Regions from separate parts of the Marinococcus halophilus genome, predicted to be linked through region 1. Evidence: predicted binding sites of a transcription regulator. Region 1 holds the regulator's gene; the other holds the start of a gene.
The links. The regulator LexA, encoded in region 1, represses DNA repair genes until DNA is damaged. The targets are predictions, from matches to a motif close to CGAACATATGTTCG.

Region 1 (8,942 bases):
TCGTTTCGCCCTCTTTGACCGACAGGTTAATGTCGCGGAGGACCGGGTGCTCGCCGTCATAGCTGAAGGTCACATGCTCAAATTCGATTTCCCCGCTCGGGGACGCCTCCCCCGTTTGGCGTTTGTGCCCGGCGGCCGCTTCCTCTGTCGTGATATCCATTAAATGAAACACCCGGCCGGCGGAAACGATCGACTGCTGATACAGCGACATCTGCTGCATGATTTCATTGACCGGTTCAAAAAAGCGCTCAAAATAATTGACAAAGGCATAAATCACCCCGACCTGCACAGCCCCTTCCAACGACAAAATGCCGAAATAGGAGAGCACGCCGATAAGCGCAAGCACCGATACGAGATCGATCGCCGGACGAAGCAGCAGGCCGTCGATCTTCATGCTTTTCAGCCCGGCTTCGTAGTGGGCATCATTAATACCGGAAAATTCCTGTTTCATCCGGCTTTCCTGCCGAAACAGCTGAATGACCGACATGCCCTGAAGGCTTTCATTAATCTTCGTATTCAGCCGGCTCAGCTTGCCGCTCATTTCCCCGTAGTACCTGGAGCTGTAGCGGCGGTAAAGCGCCATTAACATAAGCAGGAGCGGCATGATCAGTATCGCTGCCGCTGCCAGCCGGACGTCCAGAAAGAACATCGCCACAAGTACGCCGATAAGAAACACCCCGTTTTGAATAAACGTGGAGAGCACTTCCATATACAGCTCCCGGATACGCTCGGTGTCGTTAGTAATACGGCTTACGAGCGCCCCCGAGGGTGTCTGGTCGTAAAAACGCATCGACGCGCCCTCGACGCTCGAAAACACGTCGACCCGGATCTGCTGGATGCTTTTCAGGGCAATCCGCTGAAACCAGTAGGTGTGAAAGTACACCATCACCGCAGAAAGAACGGTAGCTGCCGCAAATACCGACGCCAGCCACGTCAATTCGCCCGCGGGGAACACGCCCGGGGTCACGTAGCTGTCAATGAACACCTTCACGAGATACGGGCTGAGAAGCTCCGCTCCAACGCCGATCACTAGAAACGTACAGGCCGACGCCAGCAGCCATTTGTGTACAGCTGCGTACTTTAACAGCCGCTTGACGATCGCCCGCTGCTCCTGTTTGGTTAATACTTTATCCTCATGCAGCATCAGCGGTCCCCCCTTTCCACCTGAGCCTTCAGCTCTTCGCGTTTCACCATTTCTGCATAAATGCCCCGGGCTTCCATCAGGGCCTGGTGGGAGCCGTTTTCGACGACGGTACCGTTTTTCAGCACCCATACCGCGTCCGCTTCTTTCACCGTGCTCATGCGGTGCGTCACGATAAAGGTCGTTTTGCCCTCCCGCTCCCGTTTCAGCGCTTCGAGAATCTGCTGCTCGGTAGTTGCGTCCACGGCGGAAAGGGCGTCATCCAGGATAAGGATTTCCGGGTTTTGAAGAAGCGCCCGCGCAATCGAAATGCGCTGCTTCTGCCCCCCGGAAAGCGTGACCCCGCGCTCTCCAACCGCTGTCGCATAGCCCTGGGGAAGCGCCACGATATCGTCATGAATGGCTGCAAGGCCCGCCGCGCGCTGAATGTCCTGCTGGGTGGCTTCAGGGTTAGAAAAGGCGATATTGTCCGCAAGCGTCATCGAAAATAAAAAGTGCTCCTGGGGCACGTTTCCAAACGCCAGGCGGTACGTATCCAGATAATAGGCTTCCGCCGGCACTCCCCCGATTGTAATGGCCCCGTCCCCGCTTTTCAGCTCCCGCAGAAGCAGCCGTAAAAGCGTGGTTTTTCCGGCGCCGGTCCGCCCGACGATTCCGATCGTCTCTCCCGGCTGCACCGACGCACGGATGCCGTGAAGCGCCCTCGTTTCCGACCGCGGGTAATAAAACTCGTCTATGTCTATCTGCACCGCCCCGGCCGGTACGTCCTTCACCCCGGCCTTTTGGTCGGTAATATCCGTCCGCTCGGCCATCAGCTGCCGAATACGGTCATACGAGGCGTGGCCGCGTTCAATAATATTAAAAAACCACCCGAACGCAAGCATCGGCCAAATCAGCATGCCCAAATAAACACTGAACGTCGTCAGCTGGCCGATCGTGATGGTCCCATCGGTTACATATCCGGCCCCAAAGCCAATCGCAAGCAGGTAACACACCCCGATAATAAGTGTGATGGTCGGGTCAAACAGGGCGTCAATCCGGGCCACCCGCTCGTTTTTATCCACGACGTCCCGCGACTGCTCGTCAAAAGCCTGAATATCTTCTTGTTCGTAGCCGAACGTTTTCGTCACTTTCACCCCGGAAATGCTCTCCTGCGTCCGGTTGTTCAACTGGGAAAAGGACTGCTGGGCGTCACCAAACCGCTGATGCAGCAGGTGGCCGTACCAGCTCGTCAAAAGCGCCATCAGCGGCATCGGCAAAAGCGTGATCAGCGTCAGCTGCCAGCTGATCCCAACCGCCATCGCCAGTACCACGAAGCCTCCCATGACGAGCGAATCCACAATCGTTAAAACCCCCTGGCCGGCCATCATCTGCACCGCGGTAATATCATTGGTCGCGTGCGCCATCAAATCCCCGGTCCGCTTCCGTCCGAAAAAATCACTGCTCATCCGTGTAAAGTGCTGATACAGATTGTAACGAAGCGTGCGCCCGAGATGAAGCGAGGAACCAAAAATCATAATACGCCATACGTACCGGAGAACGTACATGCATATCCCTGCCGCCATCATCGCTCCCATCCAGCCGGCAAGCATGTCCGTGGTCAGGCGGTTCTGCTCAATGGCATCCACCACTACTCCGACCACATACGGCGGCAGAAGCGACAACAGCGCCACAATAATAAGCAGCAGGATCCCAAAGCTGTACTTGAACCGCTCCTGCCAGAAAAACCAGCGTAAATCCCAAAAAGCGCGCATCCGGTTGTCCTCCTCTCTATGGATAAAAAAGCACCCTCCAGAAGCTAGAAGGGTGCTGATCGTTATTTCTTATCTTGTTGTCGCTGCATTGCTTTCATCATTTGGTTGATCTTCTTCTGGGACGGATTCTGCCCCATCTGCATCATCATGACGCGCAGCATTTGTTCATTAATAGGAGGATTCTTTTTCAAGTAGTTCATCATCGTTTTTCTTGCGATAAAGAAACCGATGGCTATACCAACCAGTAAAATGACAATGCCGATAATTGTTAACCATAGCCAGCCCATGTGTCTTCTTACCCCTTTCCCGAATACCTAACATATATGTGTGTGTTGTTAGCGTCTCTAAACAGACCTTGTTTATTATAACGCATTCTTTTGGGTAAAGAAAGCATCGATTCGAAAGTCCCCGAGCCTGTTCCTCTGTTTTTCTTTCGGTTAAAAATAGGAGAAAGCAGCCCGCAGGCTGCTTTCTTCACAAACACTGCTATTTTTTGATCAGCTGTCTGGCTGCTTCGGCCACCTTGTCGGGGGTGAAGCCGTACTTTTCCACGACTTCCCCGCCCGGCGCGGACGCCCCGAAGCGGTCAATGCCGTACACGGCGCCCTCGGCGCCGACGTACTTGTACCAGCCGAAGGAGGAGCCCATTTCCACGGCCATCGCCGGCACGCCGTCCGGCAGCACCGAGCGGCGGTAGTCCTCGGACTGATGGTCGAAGGCGTGGAAGTTCGGCATGCTGACGACATTCACCGTCCAGCCGTCTTCCTGCAGCCGGGCTTTCGCGTCCACCGCGAGCGACACCTCGGAGCCGGAAGCGACGAGCAGCAGGTCCGGGCGCTCGGCCTGTTCGCCGATCACGTACGCTCCCTGGCGCACGCCTTCCACCGCTTTGTCCTTCGTGTCTTCGAGCGTTGGCACGCCCTGGCGGGTCAGCACCAGCGCCGTTGGCGTGGTTTCGCTCTCCATCGCCACGCGCCAGGCCGCGACCGTTTCGTTGCCGTCCGCCGGCCGGATCACGTTCAGGTTCGGAATCGCCCGGAGCGCGGCCAGCTGTTCCACCGGCTCGTGGGTCGGGCCGTCTTCGCCGACCGCGATGCTGTCGTGGGTGAACACGTGCGTGAGCGGAAGCTCCATGAGCGCGCTCAGGCGCAGGGCCGGCCGCAGGTAATCGGAGAACACGAGAAACGTCGAGCCGAAGGGCTTCAAACCGCCGTGCAGCTGGATGCCGTTCACAGCAGCGGCCATCGCGAATTCCCGGACGCCGAACCAGATGTTGCGCCCGGTGTAGTCGTAGCGGCTGAAATCGTTCTCCGCTTTGATCAGCGTTTTGTTGGAGCCGGCCAGGTCCGCCGATCCGCCGAACAGGGACGGCACCGCGGCCGCTACTTCCTGCAGCACATCACCCGACGCAGCCCGGGTGGCTGCTTTTTCATCGGTGAAGACCGGCAGCTTCGCGTCCCATCCGTCCGGGAGCTCGCCGGCGATCGCCTGCTCGAGTTCGCTGCCCAGTTCCGGATTGGCCTCTTTGTAGGAGGCGAACAGCTCGTTCCATGCCTGTTCGGCTTTCGCGCCGGAGGCTTTCACTTCCGCAAACAGCTCGGTCACTTCCGGCGGGACATGGAACGCGTCGTAGTCCCACTGGTAGGCTTCTTTCACCAGGTTGTATTCCTCATCGCCGATCGGCGCGCCGTGGGCCGCATTTGTGCCGCCTTTGTTCGGCGCCCCGTACCCGATCACGGTCTTCACTTCGATCATGGACGGTTTCGGGGACTGCTTGGCTTCTTCAATCGCTGCCTCGAGGGCCGCCACGTCGTTGCCGTCTTCGATCAGGATGGTATGCCAGCCGTACGCCTCGTAGCGCTGCAGCACGTTTTCCGAAAACGACTGGTTCAGGGCGCCGTCCAGGGAGACATCGTTGGAGTCATACAGCACCACCAGGTTGCCAAGCTGCAGGTGGCCGGCCAGCGACGCCGATTCGGAGGACACGCCCTCCATCAGGTCGCCGTCGCCGCAGAGCACGTACGTGAAATGGTCCACCACGGCGTGATCGTCCGTGTTGTACTTGGCCGCCAGGTGGCGTTCGGCCATCGCCATGCCGGTGCCCATGGCCAGTCCCTGCCCGAGCGGGCCGGTCGTTGCTTCCACGCCCGGGGTGTGGCCGTATTCCGGATGCCCCGGTGTTTTGCTTCCCCACTGGCGGAAGTGCTTGAGTTCGTCAAGCGACAGGTCGTAGCCGCTCAGGTGCAGCATGCTGTATAGAAGCATCGATCCGTGGCCGGCCGACAGCACGAAGCGGTCGCGGTTAAACCAGGACGGGTTGCCCGGATTATGGTTCATGGATTTGGTCCAGAGTGCGTAGGCCATCGGCGCGGCGCCCATCGGAAGCCCCGGGTGGCCCGACTGGGCTTTTTCGATGCTTTCGATGGACAACGTCCGGATCGTGTTAATTGCTAATTGTTCTGTGCTAATTGCCATGCATATGTCCCTCCACAGTATGTATTTTTATGGAAACCCGTGCCACTCAAGTGGCTCAGCAGGGGGTTCCGTGTACATGTACGTTTTTATGATAAAGGTTTTAAAACGATTACACAAGCGGGTTAGCGGAGAAAGAACAAAATCAAAAGGCCTGCTCTTTTTCAAGACCAGGCCTCCTTTTCTTAATGCCGGAAGCTGCGGTTCCGTCGTTTCACACGTTCAAGCTTGTTCGGAGTGACATCCGTGCCTTCTTCGTCCACCACTTTGACGTTTTCGAGCTGGTTTTTGAATGAAGAACGGAATTTGCTTAAATATTCTTGGCGCAGCGCGTGCTGTTCCTCTTCTTCTTCCGCTGTCAGCCCTGTCGATTTCTGACGTTTGGCCAACTCATTAATCCGGTCAATTTTTTCTTTCGAAAGCATAAGTTGCCTCCCTTAAATTGTGCGTTCCTTATTCATTATATTAAAAACCTGGCGCTCCCGCAAATAAATCACTGCTGCTCTGTTTCGGCCGCCTGCTTTTCGTGTTCTTTATAACGGCGGTGCACCGTCGCTTTGGAAATATCGTAGCCGAGGCCGCGGAGCGTAGAGGCAATATCTTTAAACGTCAGCTCCCGCTGCTTCAGTTTAACAATTTCTTCAATGGGCACTTCTTTTTTCTTTCGCCCGCCGCTCCGGTTCAGTCCGAAGTTTTCCTCCGGATGATAGCCGTTTTCCACCGCCCGCTGCATCCCCCGCTTAATTTTGAAATTATGGAGCCGGCGCTGGTGTTCTTCGACGATGGACAAAATATCCATAATCATATGGTCAGTATCCGCAATTTCGAGCTCTCCGTCCTCTTTTACCGTATAGATGAACGTGCCCCGTTTCTGCAGTTCGTGAAGCACGGCGATTTTGGCATTTCCACGTCCAAGCCGCGTATCGTCCGTGATTAACAGCGTATCCGCTTCGGTATCATCAAGAAGCTCAAACACGCGGAGAAGCCCGTCCCGTTCCACCGAATAGCTGCTTTCCTGTTCGGTAATGACCTGCTGCACAGCCCAGCCATTCGCGGCCGCAAGAGCCTCCAGCTCTTCCTGCTGCCTGGCAAGCGAGGACTGCTGTTCTTCTTTTTCCGTACTTACCCGGGCATAGATAATGCATGTTTTCATGTCTTTGCGGTCCTTTCCGTTCGGGTTTTACTGTTCGGGAGCGTCAAATGTCACTGTCCGTTCCCACGGCTCTTCCTGGTAGACTAACTTGTCTTTTAAAACCGGATGCTGTTCTTCATGGACGATTTCTGCCGGCCGGTCTGTATCCGTGCCGTCCAGCGTTTCCGGAGTGATTGAAGCGTCCGCTGAATATACCAGAAACATAAGCGCAAATGCAAACAAGGCAAGCATGGTCCAGTCCGTGGAAGTAAAAGTTTTTAGTTTATTCATGTGTGCGTTCCCCCTTAATGAGAATGTATGTTCTTATATTCATCCAGTATACCAGAATGCCTGTTCCCGTCAACAAAAATATTAGAACGGGTGTTTGCGTTTTTGTTCCCCTCATGCTATACTTTATTCAGAAAAATTCCTCAAAAGGAGGTGCGGAGATGAAGCTATCCAAGCGCCAGCAGCAAATTCTTGATTATATAAAAGAAGAAGTAAAAGAAAAAGGCTATCCGCCTTCGGTACGGGAGATCGGGGAAGCTGTCGGACTCGCTTCGAGTTCCACGGTTCACGGGCACCTCGCCCGCCTTGAAAACAAAAATCTAATCCGCCGCGACCCGACAAAGCCACGGGCGATTGAAGTACTTGAGCTTGAAGAACAGGGCAGCGAGCCGATTCACGAAAGCAAAGCCGTGTATGTTCCGGTCATCGGTAAAGTCACGGCCGGGGAGCCTATTACTGCGGTGGAAAATGTTGAAGAATACATCCCTCTTCCAGAGCGGATGGTGACCGATGAGGAGCAGGTCTACATGCTTACCATCCAGGGTGACAGCATGATTGAAGCCGGGATTTTTGACGGGGACCTTGTCGTTGTTCAAAAACAGCAGACCGCAGATAATGGCGATATCATTGTTGCAATGACAGACGAAATGGAAGCGACGGTTAAGCGGTTCTATAAAGAAGAAAACTTTATCCGGCTGCAGCCTGAAAATGCCACCATGGATCCAATTATTTTAGAAAACTGTACGATACTCGGCAGAGTCACCGGCGTTTTCCGCACCATCTTTTAATCCCATAAAACAGGGCGCCTGCACTGAATGCAGGCGCCCTGTTTTGTTCTATCTCCGAAAAGCAAGCGTCCGGTAATCCGTAATGATTTCGTCCTTTTCGATATCCCGGTCGGTTATTATTACCACCGTGGCTGCCGTAATGTTTTCCCGTTCAATAAATTCAAGCCCCCGGTGCCAGAGCCACTCATACACCGTCATCATGTCTACGCTGAGCTCATTTTTCTGGAGCGCTTCTGCCGTAATCTGCATCGACAGCAGCAGCTGACCGCGCTCAAAAATGTGGAGCACCGGTCCATTGAAATGTTCCGACTCTCCCGGGCTCCCTTCATACGGTCCCTGGTAAAAGTCAAGCAGGCGTGCCATCACGATTGCCCCCTTTAACGACTTCAGCACTGAGCTGTGCCCGAAGCTCGTTTTTCGATTGGTGAATTGTGATTCCTTTTCCCGGCGCCCTTCCTGCTAAACCCGAAATTTCACTGCCGCGCCTTCCGGAGGTTACTCGTCAAGCCATTCTTTAATCTGCTGTTTGTCGTTATCATCAAGGTTGCCTTCCTGGATCCAGTAGTTCACCAGCTTCATCATACCCTGCTTGGACAGTCCCACGCGGCTGCTGTCGGAGGGATGGCTGCTGATATCCGTTTTTCCGTACTGGTAAATGGAGACGTACGGCGCCTCCGCGTGGTTTAAATTGTGCAGGTCCTTTTTTTCAAAATGCAGCATGTGTATGCCCCTTTCTCTTTTCCGGAATGATTACAAATATGAGCCTGTATGCGCGCAAGCGTCTACCACAAAAAAGAGCCTCCCGGGAAGGAAAGCTCCGTTTAACCGCTACATGGATTTAGAATATGGTTTGTGACAGATCGAGTGATCGATCGTTTCATCGGACTCCCCGCTGTATACACAATCACAGGTGTCTAATACGTAAGTATGCTCTTTGGCGTGAATGACCTGACTTCCCTGATGAAACAGCAGTTTTTCATCGGCCGGCTGAAAATCACTCATCGAATGAAGCACCACTTCATAGCCGTCGGCGTATTCAATCACCTTGTAATGAATTTCATGACCGTCACTGCTGTACGTCACCTGCGGCTGCGTTCTGCATTTGAATTCCACTAAAGCCACTGTCATCCACCCCCTCTACTTATTTATACCACAGTTTTTTCCGTTCGAGAAGCCACCTGCCCGTTTTTTCTGAAAGAATTTCCCTGTCCGCGAGCGAAAAGCTCCTCCTGCGGCTCTCTCTGCCAGTTCTCCCCTTGTTTCTTCTATATAATAGAAGCAAAAAGCACCCTCTCAGATCGAGGGTGCTTCAAAATCCCGTAGTAAATTCTCATACGCTTTGTTTACTTCGCCGTCCGTGACGTCCT
Region 2 (8,942 bases), 240 kb from region 1:
AAGAGCCCGGGCTTGTCTGGATCGGGGTTTCCGGTCCGCACGGAACGATCTCAAAGCAAATTCACATCGCCGGCACCAGGGATCGTGTCCGCTTTATGGCTTTATATGAAGGGTGCCGATTGTTATGGAAAGAAAAGGTGGTAGAAAATGACAACATTCAATGATTTTCAAATGAAAGACGAAATTAAACAGGCTGTACGGGAAATGGGCTTTGAAGAGCCGTCCCCGGTACAGGAAAAAGCAATTCCCGATGCTCTTGAACAGAAGGATTTGATCGGACAGGCACAAACCGGTACCGGTAAAACAGCAGCGTTTGGCATACCGATTTTAAATAAGGTAACCGAGGAGCCGCACGTGCAGGCTATTATCATTACTCCGACCCGCGAGCTTGCCATTCAGGTTTCCTCGGAAATCCAGAAGCTCTCCAAGCATTTAAATGTCCGTTCGCTGCCGATTTACGGGGGCCAGTCGATCGGGCACCAGATTAAAGCGCTCAAGCAGGGCGTGCAGATTGTGATTGGTACGCCGGGGCGGGTGCAGGATCATCTGCGCCGCAAAACGCTGCACCTCGACAAAGTAAATACCGTCGTGCTCGACGAAGCGGACGAAATGCTCGACATGGGCTTTGTGGAGGACATTGAGGCGATCCTGAAACAGGTGAACGTCGACCGGCAGACGCTGCTGTTTTCGGCGACGATGCCGCCGGCAATCCGCAAGCTGTCGAAAAAATATATGGTGGACCCGGTCACGGTCTCCATCAACAAAAGCGAAGTGACGGCACCAAACATCGAGCAGTCGTACTTTAAAGTGCTCGAGCGCAACAAGCAGGACTCTCTCTGCCGGATTCTTGACGCACGCGACCCGGACCTCGGCATTATTTTCTGCCGGACGAAAAAGGGCGTAGCCGACCTGACGGAAATTCTGCAGGCAAGAGGCTACCTCGCAGACGGCCTGCACGGCGACCTCACCCAGCAGCACCGCGATGCGGTTATGAAGAAATTCCGCGACGCGTCGATTGAATTCCTGGTGGCGACAGACGTCGCGGCGCGCGGCATTGACGTACAGAACGTCACCCACGTGATCAACTACGACATTCCGCAGGACCCGGAAAGCTACGTGCACCGCATCGGCCGTACAGGCAGAGCCGGACGCAAAGGCGAAGCGCTGACGCTTGTAACGCCGCGCGAAATGAAGCATCTGCGTTCGATCGAGTCGGAAATCAAGATGTATATCCCGTCGCACCGGGTGCCGACCATCGAAGAAGTGGTGGAGAAGCAGCAGGAAGCATGGAAGCGCCAGATTGCCTCCCAGATGGAGGAGGAGTCGGAGCTTGGCCTGTTCAATGACATCACTGAGGAACTGCTTACCGAGTACGATCCGAAGGACGTGGTCCGGGCATTAATGAAGCTGAACTTCGCCTCCACCGTCGGCGAATCCGATGAAAGCTACAGCTTTGGTGAAACCGGCGGTGCCCGCGGCATGACAAGATTCTTTATCAATGTCGGCCGCAATGTGAACATGACGCCGAAAATATTAATCGAAGAAATTTCGAACGCTGTCGGCATTCCCGGCAAATCGATCGGCAAAATTGATATTTTTGACAAGTTTACTTTTGTGGAAGTACCTCAGGACAGCGCTCCGTTTGTGTACGAAGCCCTTCGGCACGCTCGCATCAACGGCACGCGCGTGAACCTCGAGCCGGCGAAGCCGCGCCCGGCCCGTCCGAGCCGGAACACGCAGCGCCAGTCCCAGTAATCCGTTCGCTCTTCAGCGGCAGCCGCCGTTGAAGAGCTTTTTTAACCTCGTGCCTTTGATGGAGAAATCGGGAAATAAAACACGAATAAATGTTCGCATATCTGTTGGCAAATCGAATAAAAAAAGATATAATATAGAAAGCAGGAAAACAGCGGGGACGCTTCCTGAATAACAGCAGGCATGTATGGATATGCTCTTCGTGGGGAAGAGGGTGTCCGTTTAATAGTATATATCCTTGAAGGAGAGATAAGATGAGCGAAAGAAAAGCCGCATTGGATCAAGCACTGAGCCGCATCGAAAAACAGTTTGGTAAAGGGTCGATCATGAAACTCGGAGACCAGACCGACCGCCGCATTTCCACCATTTCCTCCGGCGCTCTCGCCGTAGATATTGCCCTCGGGGTCGGCGGTTATCCGCGCGGACGTGTCGTGGAAATTTACGGGCCGGAATCCTCCGGTAAAACGACAGTTGCCCTGCATTCGATCGCCGCTGCCCAGCGCGACGGCGGCACGGCGGCATTTATCGACGCGGAGCACGCCCTCGACCCGAGCTATGCGCGGGCGCTTGGCGTCAACATTGATGAACTGATCCTTTCCCAGCCCGACACCGGCGAGCAGGCGCTTGAAATTGCTGAAGCCCTCGTACGAAGCGGTGCCATTGACATTCTCGTTATTGATTCCGTCGCAGCACTCGTACCTAAAGCAGAAATTGAAGGCGAAATGGGCGACAGCCACGTCGGCCTCCAGGCGCGTTTAATGTCCCAGGCACTGCGTAAGCTTTCCGGGGCAATCAGTAAATCGAACGCGATCGCGATGTTTATCAACCAGATCCGTGAGAAGGTCGGCGTCATGTTCGGCAGCCCGGAAACGACTCCCGGCGGCCGTGCGCTGAAATTCTACTCCTCGGTGCGGCTTGAAGTGCGCCGGGCGGAAACCCTCAAGCAGGGCAACGAAATGGTCGGTAACAAAACGAGAATCAAAGTGGTGAAAAACAAAGTAGCACCGCCATTCCGCCAGGCAGAAGTAGACATCATGTACGGCGAAGGCATCTCGCGGGAAGGCTCGATCCTTGATATCGGCGCCGAGCTCGATATTGTGCTCAAGAGCGGCGCATGGTATTCCTACGAAGGCGAACGCCTTGGTCAGGGACGGGAAAACTCGAAGCAGTTCCTGAAAGAAAATGAAGCCACGGCCGCAGCGATTGAACGGAAAATCCGCGACCACTACAAGCTTGATGATATCCAGGCCGAACCGGACGAGGCGGAGGAAGAACCGGAAGCTCCGCATGAATCCAGCCTGCTTGCCGAAGAAGAAGAAACAGCAGATACGAACCGTTAAAGCACTGCCAGGGCGCCGGGATTCCGGCGCCTTTTTGTGTGGAAAAAGCGGCCGGGGAGTTAAAAATCTGCGGCCTTTGTGCCGCCAGCACGGAGCAAACGGAGGGCGGGAGATGGAGGAAAGCGGTGTCAATCCCTATAAAAACAGGGATTCCTGCCAGTGAGCTTTCTTGACAGCGTCTTACGGTAAAGATACAATAAAGAAGTGGAACGTTTGTTTTGTTCCGCACTTCGATGAGCGTATTTATTCGCAAGCAGAACAATGCGGACACGAAAAAGAATCATCAATGCAACTTTCGCAACAACCGAAAGTGAACAATCAGATAGCAAGAGGAGGTGACATGTATGAACACTGCAATCATCTCCATTTTGCTTGTTATCGGTGCATTGATAGTTGGTTTGATTGGATATTTTGTCCGAAAAGCGATTGCCGAAGCGAAATTCAAAAGCGCCGAGCACGAAGCCGGCCAGATTGTGAAAGAAGCTGAGCGGCAGGCAGAGACAATCTTAAAAGAATCGCGGTTGGAAGCTAAAGACGAAGCACATCAAATTCGGGCAGAAGCAGAGAGTACTCTGAATGAACGAAGAAATGAAGTTCAAAAACAAGAAAACCGCTTGATGCAGAAAGAAGAGACCCTTGACCGAAAAAGTGAGACGTTGGACAAAAAGGAAGAATCCTTGGAGCGCAGAGAGGAGTCTCTCTACGAAAAACAACAACAGGTTGAGGAAAATAACAGCAAAGTGGAGGAGATTCTCGCCAAACAGCAGGAGGAACTTGAACGTGTTTCCGGCATGTCGCGGGAGGATGCGAGAGAGATGATCCGCCGCGAAACCGAACAGGAAATGGAACACGAAACGGCGCTTCTGATCAAAGAACGCACAGAAGAAGCCAAACAGGAAGCCAACAAAAAAGCGAAGAATATTTTATCCCTGGCCCTGCAGCGCTGTGCTGCTGACCATGTCGCCGAAACGACGGTGTCTGTGGTGAACCTGCCGAACGATGAAATGAAAGGGCGGATCATCGGCCGGGAAGGACGCAACATCCGGGCGCTTGAAACGTTAACCGGTATTGATCTTATCATTGATGATACCCCGGAAGCTGTCATTCTCTCCGGTTTCGATCCGATTCGCCGCGAGGTGGCGCGCATTGCGCTTGAACGCCTCGTGCAGGACGGCCGCATTCATCCGGCACGCATCGAAGAAATGGTCGAAAAGGCACGCCGGGAAGTGGATGAATTTATCCGTGAATACGGCGAGGAAGCAACGTTTGAAATGGGGATTCACGGGCTGCATCCGGACCTCATGAAGATTCTCGGACGCCTTCACTTCCGGACAAGCTACGGCCAAAATGTGCTGAAGCATTCGATGGAAGTCGCGCATTTGACTGCGCTGATGGCCGCCGAGCTCGGGGAGGACGAACAGCTGGCCCGCCGCGCCGGACTGCTTCATGACCTCGGGAAGGCCATCGATCATGAAGTCGAAGGCAGCCACGTGGAAATCGGCGTCGAGCTTGGTAAGAAATACAAAGAGCACGAGGTCGTCATCAACAGTATTGCTTCCCACCACGGGGATACCGAGGCTACCTCGGTGATTGCGTCGCTCGTCGCTGCCGCAGACGCGCTGTCCGCAGCACGGCCGGGAGCACGCAGGGAAACGCTTGAAACGTACATCCGCCGCCTGGAACGGCTCGAAGAAATTTCGGAATCCTTCAAAGGGGTCGAGAAAACCTTCGCCATTCAAGCCGGACGCGAGGTACGGATCATGGTGAAGCCGAATGTGGTGGACGATCAGCTGGCACCGCAGCTGGCAAGAGATATCACAAAACGGATCGAAAGTGAACTGGATTACCCGGGCCATATCCGCGTAACGGTGATACGGGAAACCCGGGCAGTAGATTATGCGAAATAAAGCGGTGATTGCCACCGCTTTATTTTTTTATGCGTACACACGCGAAGAAAGGAAGTCACAGACATGAAATTTTTATTTATTGGCGACATCGTCGGTTCGCCGGGGCGGAAAATGGTGGAGGAGTACCTGCCGCGCCTGAAGCGCAGGTACCAGCCAACCGTCACGATCATGAACGGCGAAAACGCGGCGCACGGCAAAGGCATTACCGAAAAGATCTACAAGCAGCTGCTCGAAGCTGGGGCGCAGGTCATTACGATGGGGAACCATACGTGGGACAACAAAAACATTTTCGAATTTATTGATGACGCCAAGATGATGATCCGGCCGGCCAACTACCCGGCAGGCGTGCCTGGTGAGGGAATCAAGTACCTGCGCATCAATGACCAGGAAGTGGCGGTGATCAACCTGATCGGCCGCACATTTATGGGTAATCCGAACGACGACCCGTTCCAGAAGGCGGATGAGCTTGTCACAGAGGCCTCAGCGCGCACGAGCTTCATCTTTGTAGACTTTCACGCGGAAACAACGAGCGAAAAGCAGGCGATGGGCTGGTTTTTAAGCGGACGGGTGAGCGCGGTGGTCGGGACCCACACCCACGTACAGACGGCCGACGACCGGATTCTCGACGGCGGGACCGCCTTTCTGTGTGACGCAGGAATGACCGGGCCGAGCGACGGCATTCTCGGCATGGAGCGCGAGGCCATCATACGAAAGTTTCAGACAAATCTTCCTACCAAGTTTGAAGTGGCCGAAGGGCGGGAACAGTTAAATGGAGTCTTTGTGAAAGCGGATCCGAAAACCGGAAAAGCGACCACAATCGAACGCATCCGTATCGACGAAGCCCACCCTTTTTTCGAGTAAAAAAAGAATATTTAGAAAAAAGCAGGAATCTGCCCCTTCTTTCATGAATTATGACTAATACAATGGCGTTATCATTGATCCTACGCAGGGAGGTACTAGAAATGGAAGTATTAAAAGTATCCGCTAAATCCACTCCAAATTCTGTCGCAGGTGCCTTGGCCGGAGTTATTCGTGAAAAGGGGGCCGCGGAAATTCAGGCGATCGGAGCCGGCGCCATTAATCAGTCCATCAAGGCGATAGCCATCGCCAGAGGGTTTGTGGCGCCGAGCGGCATTGACCTGGTCTGCATTCCCGCTTTTACCGATATTGAAATTGACGGCGAGGAACGTACGGCGATAAAATTGATTATTGAGCCGAGGTAAACGTCCCCCGCCGCCTCCGGCAGCGCCCGGGCGCTGCCGGCAATTCCATACATATCACCAGCCGGTGGTACAACGAGACGTCCCCGCGGCGTCTTTTTGTATGCCGGCATACGATGAGAGGAGCATACCAATGAAACAACTGATTCAAACGCTGAAACGCATCGACCGCAAGGGCTACAAAGCCTACAACGATATTAAAGGCACGCATGAGTTTTCGGACTTCCGGCTGCACATGGACCACGTGCAGGCGGACCCGTTTGCCAGCCCCTCCCGTGCCCGGGTGACGCTTTCGAGAAAAGCGCTCGAGCTCGGCCCGGAGGTTGAAGAAAGCGACGCGCGCCGGGTGGCGGCCATCGACTTTTTCGCCCTTGCCATGCAGGAGGAGCTCCACAAGCAGAAGGGCAAGCCGGGCATTATTATCGACGGCCCCGGCCAAGAAATGATCGACCGGACAGCCGTGAAGCTGTCGAAGGATCATCTTGAAATCCGGCTGTCGATCCACCTGCCGGCCCGGGGGCGCACAATCCAGGGCCAGGAGGCGGTCGACCGGCTCACCAAACAGCTGCCGGAGGCGATTCAGCGCGCTGTCCAGCAGCATTCCAAACAAAAGCTGACAGCCCAGCTCGAGCTCGCCGACCAGCAACAGGCGGTGCGCCGCTACCTGCAGGACAACGGCTGCATCGCGTTTGTGGCCAACGGCTCGGTGCTGCCGCGTGCAAGCGGCGTCAGCAACCGCCCGATGAGCGGCAAAGATGTAATCTCATTTCAATCGCCGAAGGAGCGCGAGGTGACGATTGAGCTTCCGCACGGAAAGCCGGTTACCGGCATGGCGGTGCCAAAGGGCGTGACGATTATTGTCGGCGGCGGCTACCACGGCAAAAGCACGCTCCTCGAAGCCATTGAGCGCGGCGTGTACAACCACCGCGCCGGCGACGGCCGTGAATTTGTGATTGCCGACCCGGGCGCGGTGAAGGTGCGTGCCGAAGACGGCCGCTCGGTCACCGGGGTCAACATCAGCCCGTTCATCGCGAACCTGCCGGCCGACAAGGACACCTCCTTTTTTACGACCGAAAACGCGAGCGGCAGCACGTCGCAGGCGGCGAACATTATGGAGGGCCTCGAGGCGGGCGCCGGAACGCTGTTGATCGATGAAGACACGAGCGCGACTAACTTTATGATCCGCGACGCCCGCATGCAGGCGCTTGTCGCCAAGCGCAAGGAGCCGATCACGCCGTTTATTGATAAAGTGCGCGCCCTCTATGACGACGAAGGCATTTCCACCATTCTTGTCGTCGGCGGAGCAGGAGATTATTTTGACGTGGCGGATTATGTTATCATGCTTGAAGAGTACGTGCCGTACGACGTGACCGAAGAAGCGCGCCGGATTGCCGGCGAGCACCCGACCAACCGGGCGAAGGAAGCCGGGGAAGCTTTTGGGGCCTTAACGGGCCGGCGCATTGCGGTCCACCGCTTTGACGCCCGTAAAGGCAAAAAGGAAAAGGTGAGCGGCAAGGGCCGCCAGACGGTCATGTACGGAACGGAAACCATCGACCTGAGCGCGGTCGAGCAGCTGATCACCGGCAGCCAGACGAATGCGATTGCCGAGGCCATCCGGCACGCGAGCAGGCAGTTCCAAAAGCCGGCGCCGCTTCCGGAGGTGCTCGACTACATCGAGCAGACGATCGACGAGCAGTCGCTTGACGGCCTGTCGCCGTTTAAAAACCAGCACCCGGGCGATTTTGCGCGCCCGCGCCGGTTTGAAATCGCGGCGGCCATCAACCGCTACCGTCCGCTCCGGGTCGAACGGTGATTGAGTTTTGCCGGTTTTCGGCTTATAATATGAAGCGACGATAAAAAAATTGCGGGCGGCACGTCCGCCCGTACCTATAGAGAAGGGAGAGACCACCGTGACTGATAAAAAGCAAACGGATACGTCTGAACAAACGACTCCGGCGGTCGATCCGGCATACGAAAAATACTTTGATTTTTCCAAAGCCGAAGTGGAAAGCAACGAGGACGGCAAGCAATACATGAAAATCGGAGGCCGGTCGATCGTCATCAACGACCAGCCCGACCATAAAGCAGGACGCAAGCGGACGAAGCAGGACGCGTCGGTGCACTATGACTTTGACATACCCGAGGACATGCGCGGCATCGGCTACGGCAAAAAGTACCTGATCCGCACGTACGGCTGCCAGATGAACTATCACGACACCGAAAACATGGCCGGCATCCTTGAAGAGATGGGCTTTGCCGAAACGAAGGACACCGAAGAGGCCGACCTCATCTTTTTGAACACGTGCGCGATCCGTGAAAACGCGGAAAACAAAGTGTTCGGCGAGATCGGCCACCTGAAGGCGCTCAAGCGCGAAAAGCCGGAGCTGATGCTCGGCGTATGCGGCTGTATGTCGCAGGAGGAAAACGTCGTGAACCGCATCATGCAGAAGCACCAGCACATCGACATGATTTTCGGCACGCACAACATCCACCGCCTGCCGGAGCTGCTCCGCGACGCCATCCAGGGCAAGGAAATGGTGATCGAGGTCTGGTCGAAGGAAGGCGATGTGATCGAAAACATGCCGAAAAAACGCGCCGGCGGCACGCAGGCGTGGGTCAATATTATGTACGGCTGCGACAAGTTCTGTACGTACTGCATCGTGCCGTATACGCGCGGCAAGGAGCGCAGCCGGCTGCCGGAGGACATTATCGCCGAGGTGCGC

Region 2: recA (recombinase RecA) is a predicted target of LexA. The motif match lies at 1,838-1,851, and genes of this name have one in related genera.

Annotation. Positions count from the first base shown of each region.
Region 1 covers NZ_FVZD01000006.1:1,491,435-1,500,376, reverse strand. Annotated here, with positions in the region: gene B5066_RS13695 (ABC transporter ATP-binding protein) at 1-1,144, opposite strand, end outside; gene B5066_RS13690 (ABC transporter transmembrane domain-containing protein) at 1,144-2,895, opposite strand; gene B5066_RS13685 (YneF family protein) at 2,958-3,182, opposite strand; gene tkt (transketolase) at 3,382-5,370, opposite strand; gene B5066_RS13675 (DUF896 domain-containing protein) at 5,553-5,792, opposite strand; gene B5066_RS13670 (YneB family resolvase-like protein) at 5,861-6,520, opposite strand; gene B5066_RS13665 (hypothetical protein) at 6,548-6,790, opposite strand; gene lexA (transcriptional repressor LexA) at 6,949-7,575, shown strand; gene B5066_RS13655 (hypothetical protein) at 7,624-7,938, opposite strand; gene B5066_RS13650 (hypothetical protein) at 8,071-8,295, opposite strand; gene B5066_RS13645 (hypothetical protein) at 8,404-8,697, opposite strand; gene B5066_RS13640 (hypothetical protein) at 8,869-8,942, opposite strand, start outside.
Region 2 covers NZ_FVZD01000006.1:1,252,113-1,261,054, forward strand. Annotated here, with positions in the region: gene B5066_RS12405 (competence/damage-inducible protein A) at 1-164, shown strand, start outside; gene B5066_RS12410 (DEAD/DEAH box helicase) at 148-1,755, shown strand; gene recA (recombinase RecA) at 2,007-3,092, shown strand; gene rny (ribonuclease Y) at 3,437-4,999, shown strand; gene B5066_RS12425 (TIGR00282 family metallophosphoesterase) at 5,063-5,860, shown strand; gene B5066_RS12430 (stage V sporulation protein S) at 5,962-6,222, shown strand; gene B5066_RS12435 (ABC-ATPase domain-containing protein) at 6,353-8,032, shown strand; gene miaB (tRNA (N6-isopentenyl adenosine(37)-C2)-methylthiotransferase MiaB) at 8,130-8,942, shown strand, end outside.